3 regions of the Morganella sp. GD04133 genome follow, and region 1 is predicted to be linked to each of the others. Evidence: predicted binding sites of a transcription regulator. Region 1 holds the regulator's gene; each other region holds the start of a gene.
The links. Region 1 encodes PurR, which represses purine synthesis genes. Its sites were predicted from a motif close to CANGCAAACGTTTGCNTG; they were not measured.
Positions count from the first base shown of each region.

Region 2: a site for PurR is predicted at 3,706-3,723, ahead of gcvT (glycine cleavage system aminomethyltransferase GcvT). Genes of this name have one in related genera too.
Region 3: a site for PurR is predicted at 1,302-1,319, ahead of purE (5-(carboxyamino)imidazole ribonucleotide mutase). Genes of this name have one in related genera too.

Region 1 is NZ_JAODZS010000025.1:3,569-10,327, forward strand. It holds gene sodB (superoxide dismutase [Fe]) at 203-781, shown strand; gene purR (HTH-type transcriptional repressor PurR) at 1,208-2,233, shown strand; gene punR (DNA-binding transcriptional activator PunR) at 2,237-3,139, opposite strand; gene punC (purine nucleoside transporter PunC) at 3,261-4,472, shown strand; gene cfa (cyclopropane fatty acyl phospholipid synthase) at 4,738-5,901, shown strand; gene N7387_RS13325 (riboflavin synthase subunit alpha) at 5,984-6,649, opposite strand.
Region 2 is NZ_JAODZS010000004.1:60,464-67,222, reverse strand. It holds gene pepP (Xaa-Pro aminopeptidase) at 1-1,018, shown strand, start outside; gene ubiH (2-octaprenyl-6-methoxyphenyl hydroxylase) at 1,022-2,224, shown strand; gene ubiI (FAD-dependent 2-octaprenylphenol hydroxylase) at 2,228-3,463, shown strand; gene gcvT (glycine cleavage system aminomethyltransferase GcvT) at 3,769-4,863, shown strand; gene gcvH (glycine cleavage system protein GcvH) at 4,919-5,314, shown strand; gene gcvP (aminomethyl-transferring glycine dehydrogenase) at 5,399-6,759, shown strand, end outside.
Region 3 is NZ_JAODZS010000018.1:84,196-90,954, reverse strand. It holds gene ppiB (peptidylprolyl isomerase B) at 49-543, shown strand; gene N7387_RS10745 (UDP-2,3-diacylglucosamine diphosphatase) at 546-1,268, shown strand; gene purE (5-(carboxyamino)imidazole ribonucleotide mutase) at 1,417-1,941, shown strand; gene purK (5-(carboxyamino)imidazole ribonucleotide synthase) at 1,941-3,011, shown strand; gene N7387_RS10730 (MFS transporter) at 3,100-4,365, shown strand; gene ybbP (putative ABC transporter permease subunit YbbP) at 4,362-6,759, opposite strand, start outside.

The sequences.
Region 1 (6,759 bases):
CATAAGCTGTACACCTTGCTTATCGCCTTTATTGTGACGGATATCATTCTGTGGGCAATTTTATCTTTCACAATGTGAATAACATCACCCCCAGTATTTCACGCTGTTTTTTATGACAAAACTTGTTAAGATAATTCGCAGAATAATAACAGTAACCCGTCTGTGATGAGGTTACTGATTTAACCTTAACAAGGAGAATGCAATGTCGTTTGAATTACCTGCACTGCCTTATGCAAAAAATGCATTAGCGCCCTATATTTCTGAAGAAACACTGGAATACCACTACGGCAAACACCACAACACTTATGTGCTTAATCTGAATAACCTGATCAAAGGCACCGCGTTTGAAGGTAAATCACTGGAAGAGATTATCAAAACCTCTGATGCCGGTATCTTCAATAACGCCGCCCAGGTCTGGAACCACACGTTCTACTGGCACTGCCTGGCACCAAACGCCGGTGGCGAGCCAACCGGTAAAATTGCGGATGCGATTAACAACGCGTTCGGTTCATTTGCCGAATTCAAACAGCAGTTTACCGATGCCGCAGTGAAAAACTTCGGTTCCGGCTGGACATGGCTGGTGAAAAAAGCAGACGGCAGCCTGGCTATCGTCAATACCTCTAACGCGGCAACCCCGGTCAGCGGTAACGACAAACCCATCTTAACCGTCGATGTCTGGGAACACGCTTATTATATCGACTACCGTAATGCCCGTCCTAAATACCTGGAAAACTTCTGGGCATTAGTGAACTGGAAATTTGCGGAAGAAAACCTGGCGTAATCCGTAAAAATACTGTTAACCAAGAAAGGGCGGAATTTTCCGCCCTTTTGTATTGATGGGGGTGTATCAGAAAAGCATTGTTGCAAATAATACGATCATAACCAGTGCCGCAACTGCGGTTGACAAACCATATTTCAGATCTGTATCCATTCCTATCTCCAAAATAGCTGCTTAATGACCAATGATGATTACCTGACATCCTGAATCATCAAAATAATTAAAACGGATGGTCTGACCGGAAAATCCGAATAGCTGACCATATCAATAACCATAGCACAGGTAATATTTTTTACTTTTGACCCGGATCAGACAACAATGCCTGTTTTTACAGAAATTTTTCTATTGTTACCGCATAATGGCACTATAATAGCAATCGATTAACCGAATAATAAAATACAGACCGGCAGGTCAGGAGTTGTTTTCATCATGGCAACGATTAAAGATGTGGCTAAGCGCTCGGGCGTCTCTACCACAACCGTCTCCCATGTCATTAATAATACCCGTTTCGTTGCGGAAGAAACGAAGGCGGCTGTCTGGGCTGCTATCAAAGAGTTGCACTATTCACCGAGCGCCGTGGCGCGCAGTCTGAAAGTCAATAACACCAAGTCCATCGGGCTGCTGGCCACCTCCAGTGAAGCGCCGTATTTTGCGGAAGTGATTGAGGCGGTGGAAAACAGCTGCTACAGCAAAGGCTATACCCTGGTGCTGTGCAACTCTCACAATAATCCTGACAAGCAGAAAGCCTACCTGGCGATGCTGGCACAAAAGCGGGTCGATGGTCTGCTGGTGATGTGTTCTGAATATCCGGATCAGCTGATTGCCATGCTGGAAGGCTACCGCAATATCCCGATGGTGGTAATGGACTGGGGCAAAGCGCGCGGGGATTTCACCGATGCGATTATTGATAACGCCCTGCACGGCGGTTATCTTGCCGGCCGTTACCTGATTGAACGCGGTCACCGTGATATCGCGGTTATTCCGGGGCCGCTTGAGCGAAACACCGGCGGCAACCGTCTGGAAGGATTCCGCAAAGCAATGAAAGAAGCCGGCATTACAGTGCGTGATGAATGGATTGTTCAGGGCGATTTTGAACCGGATTCCGGTTATCAGGCGATGGCACAGATTTTATCCGGCAAACAGCGCCCGACCGCGGTATTCTGCGGCGGGGATGCCATGGCGATGGGCGCGATTTGCGCGGCTGATGAAATGGGCCTGCGTGTCCCGCAGGATATTTCTGTGATCGGGTATGACAATATCCGTAACGCCCGCTACTTTACCCCTGCCCTGACCACCATCCACCAGCCGAAAGAGCGGCTGGGACAGATGGCGCTGACCATGCTGCTCGACCGTATCGTCAACAAACGCGAAGATGCACAGACTATTGAGGTGCATCCGCGCCTGGTCGAACGCCGCTCCGTGGCAGATGGTCCGTTTATCGATTACCGCCGCTGAGGATCAGCGCAGCCATTCGGCATTGAGTGTACTGCTGTCCCCGAGATAATCGAGCAGCCAGCTCAGTGCCGGAGAGGTATCTTTATCCACCCAGGTGATACAGCACGGGCTGTCCGGCAATGGCTGCTCTATCTTCAGCGCTGCCAGCCGCCCCTCTTTAATCAGCGGATCGGCCCGGTGCGCCGGCATCATTGCCACACATAATCCCGATTCCACACAGGCAATCCCGCGATCCCAGTCCGGCACCACCAGGCGGCGCTGATTATCCAGTGCCCACGTGTCGCGTTTCGGCAGGGAACGCGAGGTGTCTTCCAGACATAAACTCGGGTACGGCACCATCTCCTCATTGGTCAGGACATGACCGGCAGAGGCCAGCGGATGATCCGGGCTGACCACCGCACGCCACGGCATAAACCCCATATCACGGAAATTATAACGCTCGCCGATCGGGGATGCGCGTGTCGCGCCGATGGCCACATCCACCCGTCTGTCCACCAGCGCATCCCACACCCCGTTAAACACCTCCGGATAAATATACAACTCGATATCCGGAAAATGATGATAAAAATCCAGCAGAAGTCGCGTTATCCGTTCCGGTTTTACGATACAGTCAACGGCGATACTGAACTGCCCGCGCCAGCCGTTGGCAATCATCTGGCACTGGTGGCGTGTGGATTTCATTTTTTTGATAACATCACGCGCTTCTTTAACAAATAATGCCCCGGCAGGTGTCAGTTCAACATCCCGGTGACGTCGTTCAAACAGCGGAACCGCCAGCCACTCTTCCAGCTGACGGACGCTGTAGCTGATGGCAGAAGGCACCCGGTGCAGTTCCTCTGCCGCCGCACTGAAACTGCCTGTCCGTGCCACAGCATCCACCACATCCAGCGTATATTCTGACCACACAATTCTTCCTTTCAAAAAATTTCACAGCAGTGTGCAAATAATAACGTTTTACAAAGAAAAACTCGAATAGTTAAAATAACAACTCACGCATTACACTTATTTAACATTCAGGTATTTCTCTGTGACTGTCAATAAATCGCCTTCCCGCGGCTTTCTCTTTTATCTCGCCGGGCTCAGCATGCTGGGTTACCTCGCGATTGATATGTATCTGCCTGCATTCGGTATGATGCAGGACTCTCTGAACTCCACTGCCAGCGCTATCAGCGCCAGTCTGAGTATCTTCCTGGTCGGTTTTGCCATCGGCCAGCTGTTATGGGGACCACTCTCCGATAAAATCGGCCGCAAGCCGGTTCTGCTGATGGGTCTCGGCCTGTTTGCCCTGAGCTGTCTGGCCATGGTCTGGGTTTCCACCCCGGCGCAGCTATTATTACTGCGCTTTGTGCAGGCGGTCAGCGTCTGCTCCGCAGCGGTCACCTGGCAGGCGCTGGTTATCGACCGTTATGATGATCACCGCGCGCAGCGTGTCTTTGCCGCGATTATGCCGCTGGTGGCACTTTCCCCGGCACTGGCGCCGTTACTGGGCGCATGGCTGCTCAACCACGGCGGCTGGCATGAGATTTTCCTCGTACTCGGCGGGATCACCCTGCTGGTGCTGATCCCGACCCTGATGCTGAAAGAAAAGCGCCATATTGCGCCGGATGCAGCCAAAACAGAAAAACAGAAGATCTCCTTCTTCCGTTTGCTGAAGTCCCCGGTCTACAGCGGTAACGTGCTGATTTATGCCGCGTGCAGTGCCGGTTTCTTTGCCTGGCTGACCGGTTCGCCGTTTATTCTGCGCGATATGGGTTATAACCCGAATGATATCGGCCTGAGCTATATCCCGCAGACGATCGCCTTTATGGTCGGAGGCTACGGCTGCCGTGCCCTGCTGTCGCGGATTAACGGTAAAACCCTGCTGCCGTTCCTGCTGGCCGGTTATGCCGTCAGCATGATCGGGTTGTATGTTATGGCGAAATTCAGCAACCCGTCACTGGTGGCGATCCTGATCCCATTCTGCTTTATGGCGGCAATGAATGGTGCGTCTTACCCGATTGCGGTATCAAACGCCCTGGCGGTTTATCCGGAGCACAGCGGTAAAGCGGCAGCATTGCAGAATGCCATTCAGCTCGGCTTATGCTCTGCGATCAGTTTTCTGGTCTCCGCGCTGATGCATGCTCCCCTGCTCTCCACCACCGCCGTCATGGCGGCAACCGTGGTACTGACTATCGGCGGTTATATTATTCAGCGCCGCTCTTCGCGCACCTCCGTGACTATTGCGGAACAAAATCAATAGACTGCAACACGTATTAAGAATATTCCTAATTACGGGCCGTACTCATGTACGGCTTTTTTTGTCATTGAATTTTAATTTCAGGCTCCTATACTTTTCTGACAATTCGTTTTAAATCCGGATTTTGAGCTTTGTTTTTGTCTTAACGATCACGTTAATACGCAGACTGTCACCCGTTGACGGCCAATCACACCGGTTCTGTTGTTCCCGCGCAAAACGTCATGAATAAAGCTCTCAGAATCCCGCTTTGATAAAAATTGGAGATAATATGAGTTCTGATTGTGTCGAAAATCAAAAAACGTCTGCTGATTCCTGGCAGCGGATTGCCTCCGATCTTTTAGACGAAGCCGGCATTGAGGTTAATGGTTCCCGTCCTTTTGATATTCAGGTGCATAACAGCCAATTCTTTAAACGGGTTCTGCAACAGGGCTCGATGGGACTGGGCGAAAGCTATATGGATGGCTGGTGGGACTGTGAGCGGTTAGATATTTTCTTTCAGCGGGTATTACGTGCCGGACTGGAAAATAAGCTGCCGCAGAATATTAACGATATTATAAAAATCGCCATGGCCCGCCTGCGTAATCTGCAAACCAAAAAGCGGGCGCGGATTGTCGGCGAAGAACATTATGATCTGGGTAATGACCTGTTTGAGCTGATGCTCGACCCGTATATGCAGTATTCCTGCGGTTACTGGAAAGATCTCAGTGATGACCCGGCCAATCTGGCGAAGGCGCAGGAGCAGAAGCTGCATCTTATCTGTGAAAAATTACAGCTGAAACCGGGTATGCAGCTGCTGGATATCGGCTGCGGCTGGGGCGGACTGGCGGCGTATGCTGCGAAACACTTCGGTGTGTCAGTGACCGGTGTGACCATTTCCGCCGAACAGCAAAAATATGCTCAGGCGCGCTGTGCGGATCTTGACGTAAATATTATCCTCGAAGATTACCGCGATCTGCATGAGCAGTATGACCGGATTGTGTCTGTCGGGATGTTTGAGCACGTCGGACCGAAAAATTACGCCACCTATTTTGATGTGGTTAAACGCAACCTGAAACCGGACGGCTTATTTTTACTGCACACTATCGGTTCAAACCGCAATAAAGTGAATGTGGATGCCTGGATCGGCAAATATATTTTCCCGAACGGTTGTCTGCCGTCTGTGCAGAATATCGGCGACAGCAGTGAAAATAAATTAGTGATGGAAGACTGGCATAATTTCGGCGCTGATTATGACCGGACACTGATGGCGTGGCATTCCCGTTTTCAGGCGGCCTGGCCGTCACTGGAAAATAATTACACGCCGCGCTTTAAACGAATGTTCACCTATTATCTTAACGCCTGCGCCGGTGCATTCCGTGCCCGTGATATCCAGCTGTGGCAGATATTATGGAGCCCGCAGGGTTGCGAGGGCGGATTACGCGTTCCGCGCTGACTATCCTGCCCGCAATAAACTATCCGTAATAAATAATCCGGTCTGACAAAAATCAGTACCGGATTTTTTTATCTGAATACAATCAGTCCTGTGGTTTTTCTGTTGGTGCCGGTGGTGTCAGGCTTTCCTGCAACTGCTGCATTTTCTGCGCCAGCACCCGCTCGGTGGTATCAACAATCGCCTGAGTCTGCGGATCCAGCTCAATATTCACTTTATCGCCCAGCCGTTTTTTACCCAGCGTAGTGCGCTCACGGGTTTCCGGAATCAGATGCACGCAGAAACGGTTATTCACCACATCCCCGATAGTCAGGCTGATACCGTCAATACCGACAAAGCCTTTATGCAGGATATATTTCATCAGGGCTTTATCTTCGATACGCAGCCAGATCTGATAATTATTTTCAGAGACAAAAATCTTGGCAATTTCCGCCGTGGTGACAATATGACCGGACATAATATGCCCGCCGATTTCATCACCGTATTTGGCGGCTCTTTCCAGATTGACCACATCGCCGGTTTTAATGCTGCCGAGATTGGTCAGCCTTAAGGTTTCCTTAACCAGATCAAAACTGATTAAATCCCCGTCTATTTTTGTGACTGTCAGACAGCAGCCGTTATGTGCCACTGATGCGCCCGTTTCTATCCCGGCCAGCATATCCGGCGGGAATTTCACAGTGTGGGTACGAAAGTTTTCTTTTTCTTCGATGGCGACAACGGGGCCTTTGCCTTGTACAATCCCGGTAAACATGCGGATCTCCAGTCAGTATTCGGATAGATTTATGCAGTTTATCCTGAAACAAAGAATTAAACAGCCCTTCCCGTTACATCCCGCACATTTAATTGTATTGGCTTGTATTT
Region 2 (6,759 bases), on a different contig from region 1:
TGTGGATCGCGCTCTGCCGTTTGATGAGATTAATGAACAGCTCTGTCAGCTGCTGAACGGCCTCGATACCCTCTATTTTGCGCAGGGCGAAATGGCGTATGCCGATACTATCGTCTTTAATGCCCTTGACACACTGCGCCGCGGCAGCCGCCGTAACCTTTCTGCGCCGGGCACCATTATTGACTGGCGGCCGATTGTCCATGAAATGCGTCTGTTTAAATCCCCGGCGGAGCTGGACATCATGCGCCGGGCCGGGAAAGTCAGCGCACTGGCACACACCCGCGCGATGGAAAAATGCCGTCCGGGTATGTACGAATACCAGTTACAGGGCGAAATTGAACACGAGTTTGTCAGTAACGGCGCGCGCTTCCCGTCCTATAACACCATTGTCGGCAGCGGCGAGAACGGCTGCATTCTGCATTACACCGAAAACGAATGCCGGATGAAAGACGGCGATTTGGTGCTGATCGACGCGGGATGTGAAATTGAAGGCTATGCCGGGGATATCACCCGCACCTTCCCGGTGAACGGTAAATTCAGCAAAGAACAGCGTGAAATCTATGATCTGGTGCTGGAAACCCTGAATGTCTCTCTTGAACTCTACCGCCCCGGTACTTCCATTGCAGAGGTGACAGATCGCGTGGTGGAAATCATGACGGAAGGGCTGGTAAAACTCGGCTTACTGACCGGGGATGTCCCGCATTTGATCGAGACCAAAGCATACCGCGCCTTTTTCATGCATAGTCTCAGCCACTGGTTAGGATTGGATGTGCATGATGTCGGTCATTACGGTACAGACCGCGACCGTATCCTGGAGCCGGGCATGGTGCTGACCATCGAACCGGGGCTGTATATCGCGCCGGATGCGGATGTGCCGGAGGCATATCGCGGCATTGGTGTCCGTATTGAGGATGATATTGTCATCACGGCGGACGGAAACGAAAACCTGACCGCATCAGTGGTCAAAACCGCAGATGATATTGAAGCGCTGATGGCGCAGGCAAAACAGGCTGAATAATTAATGAGTGTGATAATCACCGGGGGCGGAATGACCGGCGCAACACTGGCGCTGGCGCTTTCCCGCCTCAGTCACGGCAGGCTTCCCGTTGCACTGGCGGAAGCCAGATTACCGGATGACCATCATCCGGGGTTTGATGCGCGGGCGATTGCCCTGGCGTACGGTACCTGTCAGCGGCTGGAAAAAATCGGGCTGTGGTCCGCACTGAAAGCGCATGCGGCGCCGATTACCCGGGTGCATGTGTCTGATCAGGGGCATACCGGCTGTGTGAATATTACCGCCGGTGATTATGATATTGATGCGCTCGGACAGGTGATTGAGCTGTATGATGCCGGGCAAACCTTGTTTGCCGAACTGGCAAAAGCAGAAAATGTCACATTGTATTGTCCTGACAGCGTAAAAAATATTACCCGCACGATGGACTCGGTCAGTGTTCATTTGGACAGCGGCAAAACACTGAACGGGCAGATTCTTATCGCGGCGGATGGCAGTCACTCTGCGGTTGCACAACAATGCGGTATGCAGTGGACGGATACCCCGTATGAGCAGGTGGCGGTGATCGCCAATGTGATGACGGAATTGGATCCGCAGGGGCGGGCGTTTGAGCGTTTTACGCCACAGGGGCCGCTGGCTATGCTGCCGATGACAGAAGGGCGCAGTTCGCTGGTCTGGTGTCACCGTGCAGAGCATGCGGAAGCCGTGCATGAATGGGATGATGAGACCTTCTGCCGCGAATTGCAGAAAGCCTTTGGCTGGCAGCTGGGTAAAATCGTCACTGCCGGTGCCCGTCACTGTTATCCGCTGACCCTGAGTGCCGCGCACGCTCAGATTTCCCACCGCCTGGCGCTGGTGGGTAACGCTTCGCAGACACTCCATCCAATCGCCGGCCAGGGGTTTAACCTGGGCATGCGTGATGTGATGGCACTGGCGGAGGTTATCAGTCAGGCGTTTTTATCACAGGAAGATATTGGTCAGTACCGTGTGCTGATGCACTATCAGGCCGCCCGCGAGGCTGACCGGCAGGCGACAATGACCCTGACCGACAGCCTGGTGCGCCTTTTCTCCAATCGCTGCTTCCCGCTGGCCGCCGGACGGAATGCCGGTCTGATGGCAATGGAAATGCTGCCGTTTCTGCGCAACCGGCTGGCAAAACAGACACTCGGCTGGGTCGCGCAGCCGCGTAATACCGCCACGGAAAGAGGATAAACAATGCAGTCATATGATGTGGTAATTGCCGGTGGCGGCATGGTCGGGCTGGCACTGGCCTGTGGTCTGCACGGCTGCGGGCTGCGCATTGCCGTGATTGAAAAGCAGGCACCGGATACCCGTTTTGATCCGCAGGCACCGTTTGCTGTCCGGGTCTCCGCCATCAACAGTGCCAGTGAGCGCTTACTGGGGCGGTTGGGTGTCTGGCAGGATATTCTGGCAAAACGCGCAGCACCGTATCAGGGCATGGAAGTGTGGGATAACGACAGCTTTGGTCGTATCGCGTTCAGCGCGGCGGAAGCCCATTGTGAACACCTCGGTCATATCATTGAGAACGATGTGATCCGCAATGCGCTCTGGGAGCGGGTGCAGACACTGTCTGATGTGATGCTGCTCACCGGAACACAAATCCGTCAGGTGGTGTGGGGTGAAAACGATGCCTTTATCACCCTGGAAAATGACGACATGCTCACTACCCGCTTAGTGGCGGGGGCAGACGGGGCAAATTCCTGGCTGCGCCAGCATGCGGATATCCCGGTTTCGTTTTGGGATTATGAGCATCACGCGCTGGTCGCCACCATCCGCACAGCGTTGCCGCATGAGAATGTGGCGCGTCAGGTTTTCCACGGCGACGGCATTCTGGCATTTCTGCCGCTGCCGGATGCACATCACTGCTCAATTGTCTGGTCTCTGCCCGGACTGACAGCACAACACTGTCTGGATCTGGATGAGGCTGCGTTTAACCATAAACTGGCAGCGGCGTTTGATCTGCGTCTCGGGCTGTGTGAAGTGGTCAGTGAGCGGCGGGCGATCCCGCTGACCGGGCGCTATGCCCGTCAGTTTGCCGCACCGCGTCTGGCGCTGCTGGGCGATGCCGCTCATACCATTCATCCGCTGGCCGGACAGGGGGTTAACCTCGGTTTTATGGATGTGGCGGAACTGATTGGCGAAATCCGCCGTCTGACCGCGGAAGGCAAAGATATCGGCAACTATTTCTGGCTGCGCCGTTTTGAGCGCCGCCGCAAGCAGAGTGCCGCAATGATGCTGGCCGGGATGCAGGGTTTCCGTGAGCTGTTCGACGGCAACAATCCGGTGAAAAAGCTGGTCCGTGATGTCGGTCTGGTGCTGGCGGACACACTGCCGGGCGTAAAACCGGCTCTGCTGCGCCATGCCCGCGGACTGAGTGATATACCGGACTGGCTGCGTGAACCGAAACCGGCATCAGCTGAAAAAATCTAATTTAAGGGCTTTTTTCACATTAGTTTTATTCATAATGCACTAAAAATTAACCGGTCGATCAGACCGGTGTTTTAGTGCATTCCCGCCGCTTAATTCAAAACTATCACCTGTTAATCCTTTTTTGCGCCTCAGGGCTCAGAATGACAGATGAAAAATCTGCATACTGACGGCTCGTATTTTTCCGTCCGCGTACACGGTCACAATTTTTTCTTATGGTTACGTTTGTGATTCGGTGATAACGTCAGGAAAAGGGTATCGTTTGCGCGGTACACGCTGCGCACTATGTCTGACTGAAAGGGGATAGAATGGCACAACACACACCACTGTCCGGTGAGCACGTTGCCTGCGGGGCAAAAATGGTGGATTTCCACGGCTGGATGATGCCGCTGCACTACGGCTCCCAGATCGAAGAGCACCACAATGTCCGCAATGACGCCGGTATGTTCGATGTTTCCCATATGACAATCGTGGACTTTCATGGTCCGCAATGTCAGCAGTTCCTCCGTTATCTTCTCGCCAATGATGTGGCAAAACTCACCGAAAAAGGCAAAGCACTGTACACCGGGATGCTCAATGCGTCCGGCGGTGTGATCGACGATCTTATCGTCTATTACTTTGCGGATGACTTTTACCGGCTGGTGGTGAACTCCGCCACCCGTGAAAAAGATCTGGCGTGGATTGACGAACATCGCAAAAACTTTGCGGCTGAGATGACAGTCCGTGATGATTTGGCGATGATTGCTGTTCAGGGGCCGCATGCCAAAGAAAAAGTCGCGACACTGCTGACTGCGGAACAAAAAGCCGCCGTCGCGGGGATGAAACCGTTTTACGGCGTGCAGAGCGGGGATTATTTCATTGCCACCACCGGGTACACCGGCGAGGAAGGTTATGAAATCGCGCTGCCCGCAGAGCAGGCCGCTGACCTGTGGAAAAAACTGCTGGCAGCCGGAGTGAAACCGGCAGGGTTAGGGGCGCGGGATACCTTACGTCTTGAAGCAGGTATGAATCTTTACAGCCAGGAGATGGATGAAACCATCAATCCGCTGGCGGCGAATATGGGCTGGACGATTGCCTGGCAGCCGGAAGACCGGAAATTTATCGGCCGTGAGGCACTGGAAAAATTCCGCCGTGACGGCACTGAAAAACAGGTCGGACTGGTGATGCGCGAAAAAGGTGTGCTGCGTGCCGGTATGGAAGTCCGCTTTACTGATGAGCTCGGCAAATTACAGACCGGCGTTATCACCAGCGGAACCTTCTCGCCGTCACTGGGGTTCAGTATCGCGCTGGCCCGTGTCCCGCAGGGGATCGGCAATACCGCTATTGTGCAGGTACGCAACCGTGAAGTGCCTGTTGAGGTCGTGAAACCGGGGTTTGTCCGTAACGGCAAAGCCCTGGTCTGAATAACTATTTTTTATTGTTAAATTTTGAGAAACCCGATAACAGGAGCCGTTGGCGATGAGTAATATACCTGAGAATCTGAAATACACAGAAGATCACGAGTGGGTTCGCCATGAGAGTGGTGATGAGTATGTGGCAGGGATCACCGATTACGCGCAGGAACTGCTGGGCGATGTGGTGTTTGTTGAATTACCGGAAGTCGGTGATGAAATCACATTTGGTGAAGCATTCGGTACTGTTGAGTCGGTAAAAGCGGCATCAGATCTGTATGCGCCGGTGACCGGTACCGTTATCGCCGTGAACGAAGCACTGGAAGACAGCCCGGAACTGGTCAACAGCGAGCCGTATGAAGGCGGCTGGATGATCCGCATTAAAATCGCGGATCCGGATGAGTTTGCCGGTCTGATGGACGCAGCCAAATACGCAGAACTGCAGGCTGAAGAACAAGACTGACGGATTGCGGAACCCTGTTTGTGAGCAAACAGGGTTTTTTTTCGGGTTTTTATTGAATCAGACAATGTCAGGAACCGGAGAACGATGACTCAAACGTTAACTCAGCTTGAAAATCGCGGCGAATTTATCCGCCGTCATATCGGCGCATCCCCTGAACAGCAGCTGCATATGCTGAAAACAGTCGGTGCGGCGTCACTTGAAGATCTTACCCGCCATATTGTCCCGGATGATATTCAGCTGGATATCCCGCCTGCCGTGGGTGAAGGGGCAACCGAACAGGATGCGCTGGCAGAACTGAAAACCATTGCCGGGCTGAATCAGCAGTTTACGTCTTACATCGGCCAGGGCTATACACCGACCATTCTGCCGCCGGTAATTTTACGTAATCTGCTGGAAAATCCGGGCTGGTATACCGCGTATACACCGTATCAGCCGGAAATCTCCCAGGGCCGCCTGGAAGCACTGCTGAATTTCCAGCAGGTGACTATCGACCTGACCGGTCTGGAGCTGGCATCCGCCTCACTGCTGGATGAAGCGACCGCAGCAGCGGAAGCGATGGCGATGGCGAAGCGCGTCAGCAAGAAAAAAAATGCCAACCGCTTTTTTATTGCAGATGATGTACATCCGCAAACCCTGGATGTGATCCGCACCCGCGCTGAATACTTCGGTTTTGAACTGACCATCGATAGCGCGGAAAAAGCCCTTGATTACGATGATGTGTTTGGTGTGTTGTTGCAGCAGACCGGCACCGGCGGGCAGATCCATGATTACCGTGACTTACTGGCACAGTTACATCAGCGTCAGGTGATCACCAGTGTGGCAGCCGATATTATGGCGCTGGTCCTGCTGGAAGCACCGGGTAAACAGGGCGCGGATATTGTCTTCGGCTCTGCCCAGCGTTTTGGTGTGCCGATGGGTTACGGCGGCCCGCATGCTGCCTTCTTTGCCTGTCGTGATGCTTACAAACGTGCGATGCCGGGCCGTCTTATCGGGGTATCCATTGATGCCGCCGGTAACCGCGCACTGCGCCTGGCACTGCAAACCCGCGAACAGCATATCCGCCGTGAAAAAGCGAACTCCAATATCTGTACCTCTCAGGTTCTGCTGGCGAATATCGCCGGGATGTATGCGGTCTACCACGGGCCGGAAGGTCTGAAACGGATTGCCGGTCGTATTCACCGCCTGACCGATATACTGGCGAAAGCGCTGACAGATGCGGGTTTGCGTCTGCGTAATACCACCTGGTTTGATACCCTGACGATTGAAGTGCAGGACAAAGCAGCCGTTCTGGCCCGTGCCAAAGCCGCGCGCATCAACCTGCGTACCGATCTGCCGGGTGCCGTTGCGGTCACCCTGAGCGAAACCACACAGCGTGAGTGTCTGGAAAATCTGTACACGGTACTGACCGGACAGGAAGCACAGTGGGATATCGATGCGCTGGATGT
Region 3 (6,759 bases), on a different contig from region 1:
AAAAACGGCAGATTATTGCCTTTAAAATATAAGCAGCAGGAAATTATTATGGTAACTTTTCATACAAATCATGGTGATATCGTCATTAAGACGTTCGCGGACAAAGCACCGGAAACGGTCGCAAACTTCCTGAAATATTGTGAAGACGGTTTCTACAATAACACCATTTTCCATCGTGTTATCAATGATTTCATGGTCCAGGGCGGCGGTTTTGAACCGGGCATGAAGCAGAAACCGACTCTCGGTATGATCAAAAACGAAGCCAACAACGGTCTGAAAAACAACCGCGGCACCCTGGCGATGGCCCGTACCAACGATCCGCATTCCGCCACTGCACAGTTTTTCATCAACGTGGTTGATAACGACTACCTGAACTTCCGTTCAGAAACACCAAGTGGCTGGGGCTACTGCGTGTTTGCTGAAGTGGTTGACGGTATGGATGTTGTGGACAAAATCAAAGCGGTCAAAACCGGCAACAGTGGTATGCACCAGGATGTGCCGCGTGAAGATGTCATCATCGAAAGCGTGACTGTTTCTGAGTAAGTATGACCACGCTTATTATTGCAGATTTGCATTTAAATGAGCAGGAGCCGGCGATCACCGCCGGCTTTCTTCGTTTTCTGCGGGAACAGGCGGTTCATGCCTCACAGCTCTATATTCTCGGTGATTTTTTTGATTACTGGATTGGTGATGATGACCCGAACCCGCTGCATAAAACCGTGGCTGATGCGCTGAAATCCCTCAGTGACAGCGGCGTGAAGATCTTCTTTATCTGCGGTAACCGTGACTTTCTGCTGGGCAAACGCTATGCCCGTCAGTGCGGAATGACCCTGCTGCCGGACACACAGGTGATTGAAGCCGAAGGGCATCAGATCCTGATCCTGCACGGTGATACCCTCTGCACGGATGACACAGACTACCAGCACTACCGCCGGCGTGTTCACACGCCGTGGATCCAGCGCCTGTTTCTGTGGCTGCCGTTGTCGCTGCGCCTGAAAATCGCGAAAAAAATGCGCGCAGGCAGTCAGTCTGCCAATCAGCGCAAAAGCGAAGCGATTATGGATGTGAATCAGAACGAAGTGATGAACGCATTCCGTCAGTACCGGACCCGCTGGATGATCCACGGTCACACCCACCGTCCTGCGGTTCATGATGTTTCCGCTGACGGCGAAACGCACTTTCGCGGTGTCCTCGGCGCGTGGCACTCACAAGGTTCTGCCTTTAAAATCACCCCGGACAGCATTTCACTGATCTTCTTTCCGTTCTGAGCCGTTATCTCCCCGTATTTGTGAAAAATCCGTGACGCAAACGTTTTCCTTCGTGATTTACCGTGATATTATGCCCGTCTTCTTAACCGGCTCACTGCCGGACGTCTGTCAATTTTCGTGACGCGGGATGTACAGGAGCACCGAAAACATGAACGCCGCCTCTTCGCAACAACACTCACCGGCAGCCAAAGTGGCTATTGTTATGGGATCCAAAAGTGACTGGAGCACCATGGAGCACGCCGCTGCGATCCTCGATATGCTTCAGGTGCCTTATCACACAGAAGTGGTTTCCGCGCACCGCACGCCGGACAAACTGTTTTCCTTTGCTGAAACCGCAAAACAGAACGGGTTTGATGTGATCATTGCCGGTGCCGGTGGTGCAGCACATTTGCCGGGAATGCTGGCGGCGAAAACCCTCGTACCGGTACTGGGTGTGCCGGTGCAGAGTGCCGCGCTCAGCGGTGTCGACAGTCTCTATTCTATTGTGCAGATGCCGAAAGGTATTCCGGTCGGTACGCTGGCTATCGGCAAAGCCGGTGCCGCCAATGCCGCCCTGCTCGCCGCACAGATCCTCGCCCTGCATGATGAGGCGCTGCTGACCCGCCTGACAGACTGGCGTAATGCACAGACTGATGATGTCCTCAGCCACCCGGATCCGCGGGAGGCCAACTGATGAAGCCGGTGTGTGTTCTGGGAAACGGTCAGCTGGGCCGGATGCTGCGCCAGGCCGGTGAGCCGCTGGGTATTTCGGTTTATCCGGTCGGGTTGGATGCCGAACCGGAAGCCGTTCCTTATCAGCACAGTGTGATCACCGCTGAAATCGAGCAGTGGCCGCAGACCGCGCTGACACGTGTGCTGGAGCAGCATCCCGCCTTTATCAACCGCGATATCTTTCCGCGTCTGGCCGACCGCCTGCCGCAGAAACAGCTGATGGACACTCTGCATCTCGCCACCTCACCGTGGCAGCCGCTGTCGTCTCCTGATGAATGGCCGGACATTTTTACCCGTCTCGGGGACTTTGTCATCGTCAAACGCCGTACCGGCGGCTATGACGGACGCGGTCAATGGCGGGTGCGTCCCGGTGATGAAGCTTCTCTGCCGCCGGAAATTTACGGCGAATGTATTGCCGAGAAAGGTATTCTGTTTTCCGGTGAAGTGTCGCTGGTCGGCGCCCGTAACCGCGCCGGGGAATGTGTGTTTTATCCGCTGACCCATAACCATCACGAAGAAGGTATTCTGCGCATGAGCGTGGCCTTCCCGCCGGCACAAAACCCGCTTCAGGCACAGGCTGAGCAGATGCTGGGGGCGATCCTCACTGAGCTGGATTATACCGGTGTGATGGCAATGGAGTGTTTTGTCACAGAAGACGGCCTGCTGATTAACGAACTGGCACCGCGTGTGCATAACAGCGGTCACTGGACACAAAACGGTGCGTCTGTCAGTCAGTTTGAGCTGCATCTGCGGGCGATTCTGGATCTGCCGCTGCCGCAGCCGGTTGTCACCGCCCCAGCGGTAATGGTGAATATTATCGGCACGGAACTGAATACACAGTGGCTGGCACAACCGCTGGCGCATCTGCACTGGTATGATAAAGAGGTGCGCCCGGCGCGTAAGGTCGGCCACATTAACCTGACGCATCCCGATCCGGCGCAGCTTATCGCCGCACTCGGCGGGCTGGCACAGGATTTACCGGCGGAATATCAGTCCTCTGCGGACTGGGCAAAAACAATATTAAGCTGGTAGTCTGTACGGTTTCCGGCGACAATAGTCCCATTCTGATGCTCGGTGTTCAGCCGGGCATGTTGCTTTTTACGCCGTTTCCGGAGCCGGGATGTTTTCGTCAGATCGCCGCTTAGGTCCTGTTTATCAATGGACTATACTTACCCTGCTGGGGCTGGTTTATTTCCTGACCACCGCTACTACCTTCACCTCATTAGGCGTGGTCTTACCCGGTATGCTCAAAGAGCTGAACTGGAGCTGGACAGACGCCGGTTTCGGATTCACGCTGCTCGGGCTGACCTGCGGGTTATCGAGCTTTCTGCCGAGTCTTCTTATCCGTAAAACCAATGTCCGCCTGACACTGCTGACCGGGCTGCTGCTGTTTCTGGCCGGGTTTTACAGTCTGTACACCACACAGTCGATTCAGCGCTATTTTATCGGCACCGCCTTTCTCGGGATTGGTTTTACCTTTATGGCTACTGTTCCCGGTACTTATGTGATTTCGCGGCTGTTCAGCCGTCAGTCGCTGGCGTTTGGTTTTTACTTTACCCTCGGCGGGCTGGGCGGTGTGGTCGGGCCGTGGATCTATTTTCTCGCCGCGCATGTGTTCGGCTCCTGGCGGATCCACTGGCTGATCGCCGCCCTGACGCTGGCTGTTGTCACCCTGATCACCCTGCTGGTAATGCGGGAAGGCCGCCGTGAGATCACGCATGCCCGTGCCGTGATGTGGCAGCAGAAAAAACAGAGTTCCCGCATCTACCGCAGTCAGGCGCACTGGAGTGCCCGTCAGGCGCTGAGAACCTGGCAGTTTTATGTTATCGCCGCCTCTTATACCGCGTTTTTATGGTGCGGATTTACCGTGAACAGCTTTGCCGTGCCGCATATTATGGATAAGGGGTTCAGTGAAACCGTTGCCGCCACGCTGCTCAGTACCATGGCCTTTATTAACGCGTTTTCCCGGCTGGCCGGGGGCGCTATCGGGGAGTGGCTGGAGCCGAAAAAACTGCTGATTATCAGCCTTGCCGCGATTACATTCGGTGTGCTGACACTGAGTATCGCCACCAGCTGGTCGCTGCTGATCCTGTTTACCGTGCTGGTGGGGATTGGTTACGGCATGACATTCCTGGCCTCCAGTGTACTGCTGGCAAACTATTTCGGCCGTGGTCCGTATCTGGAGCTGTTCTCTGTGGTGAATCTGATTTCCACCTTTGCCTGTCTGGCACCGTTCTTTGCCGGTGCCGTCAAGGATTACAGCGGCAGCTTTACCCCGGCTTTCCTGCTGATCGCCCTGCCGGTGATGGTGATTCTGGCGGCCACATTCTTTATGCGACCGCCACAACACAAACCGGTCAGAGCATACACATCCTCGCCGGACTAACTCTGTAAGCGGCGGTACTGCTGAGGATCCCCGAGCAGGCGGATCCCCAGCACACTGCCGCAGAGTGACAGCAGCAAACCACCGGCCAGCGGCAGCCCGACCCACAGCGGCCACTGCGGCTGCCACGGAAAATCAAATACGCGGGTCTGCAACAGCCACAGGGCCGCTTCTGCCCCGAGTGCGGCGACCACACCGGCCATCGCGCCCAGCAAGGCAAACTCACTCCACAGCGTGCGCCGCAGCAGGCGTTTACCGGCTCCCAGCGTACGATATACCACCAGCTCGGTCCGGCGCTGATTCATTCCCACCTGAATCTGTGCCAGCAGTAACAGCACGCCGCAAATCAGCACCAGTACCACCATCGCTTCCAGCGCACGGCTGACCTGCGCGAGAATGGTCTGGATCTGTTTCAGCATCGATCCGGTATCAAAAATACTGATGGACGGATACTTACGATTCATCTGGGTGATTAATCCGTCATTACCGTCATAGTGAAAGCTGGTCAGCCACATGGCGCTCTGGTTTTCCAGCGAGGCGTGATTAAAGATGAAAAAGAAATTAGGCCGCATACTCTCCCAGTCCACCTGCCGCACACTGCTGACAGTCACGGTAAACGGACGGGTATCACCGGTAAAGGTCAGGGTATCCCCGACTTTCAGCCCGAGTTGTTTGACCACTTCCATCTCAATAGAGACTTCCCCGGGTTTCGGCGGCCAGGTGCCGTCCACCAGTTCATTAAGCGGCGGCAGCGATTCCTGCCAGGTAAGGCTCAGTTCACGGCGGACAGTATTGTTGCCCGGATCACGCGCATCGGCCCACGCCAGTGCGGTTTCGCCGTTAATGCCGGACAGCCGCGCCAGCACCACCGGGTAATATTCTGACGGTGTCACGTTGTGTGATGCCAGCAGCTGATTGACCGGCGATATCTGTTCTTCCGTCATATTCACGAGAAAATAGTTCGGTGTGTCCGGCGGCAGTTGTTGCTGCCAGCGCCCGATCAGATCACCGCGAACCATCACCAGCAACCCCAGCAGCATAAAGGAGAGGGCAAACGCCCCGGTCTGCACCAGGGTCTGACCGGGCTGACGCAGCAGACGGCGGACAGCCAGGCGCAGACTCAGGGCACGGAACGGAATTTTCGCCAGCAGCCACAATCCGCCGTAACCGGCCACTGCCAGCAGTGCAGCGATCAATACCACCCCGGCCAGCACCGCCCAGAGCAGGAACGAGGCATTGGTCAGCACCGCCAGCCCGCCTGCCACAATCAGTACCGCCAGCGGCAGATACCAGCGCAGCGGCCAGACCGGCGCTACCACGTCATCACGCAGTACGCGGGTCGGCTGTGTCAGCATCAGCTGGCGGTAAGGCCGTGCGCCCACCAGCAGAGTGATGGCAAGGAGTGTCAGCAGTGCCCACGCCCACGGCCATAATCCCGGATCCGGCAGTGCCTTCGGCAGCAGCGGTGCCAGCAGGCTCATCAGGACCGCATCAAAAATCAGCCCCAGCAGGGATCCGGCAACCATCGCTGCCGCCATCAGTACCGCCCATTGCCCGACCACCCAGTAACGCAGCTCGCGCCGCCCCGCGCCGAGTGTTTTCAGTACGGCAATCAGGGTGTGACGGCTGCGGCAGTAATGCGACATGGCAACCGCCACTGCGGCGATTGCCAGCAATAGCGTCAGCAGCGCAGAGAGTACCAGGAACTGCTGTGCGCGATCGATAGACTTCGCCAGCGCCCCGCCCTCCTGCTGCAACGTCACCCAGCGCTGATCAATCCGCAGCGCATCTTCATACTGCTGTTTAAACACCGCCACCGCATCCGGCGCACCGGCAAACATATCGCGGTAAGTGAGGCGGCTGCCCGGCTGTACGGCACCGGTGGCGTCCACATCCTGTAAATTGATCAGCACACGGGGTGCCATCTGAAACGGGTTAAAACCGCTGTCCGGCTCCTGAATAAGAAAACCGGCGATTTTCAGGTCGGTATCTCCCACTTCCAGCATCTGCCCCGGTTTTACCGAAAGCAGCTCCGCCAGACGCGGTGCGATCAGAATCTCCCCCGGTGCCGGTTTCAGGCCGGGCGGGTCAGTTTCCAGCTCGCCGTACAGCGGATAAGCGTCATCCGCCGCTTTGACATACACCAGCTGCGGCACATCATTGGCAAACACCATGGTGTTGAAACTCATCTGCTGACTGAGCACCAGGCCGCTTTCCTGCGCCTTTTTCAGCCAGGTTTCATCCGCCGGATGCGAGCCGCGCAGGACCAGATCACCGGCCAGATAGTCACGGCTCTGATAATTGACACTTTGATTAATACGATCACCGGCACGTCCCAGTGCCAGCACACAGGCCACCGCCAGGGTCAGTGACAGCCAGACCACCAGCAGTGACGGT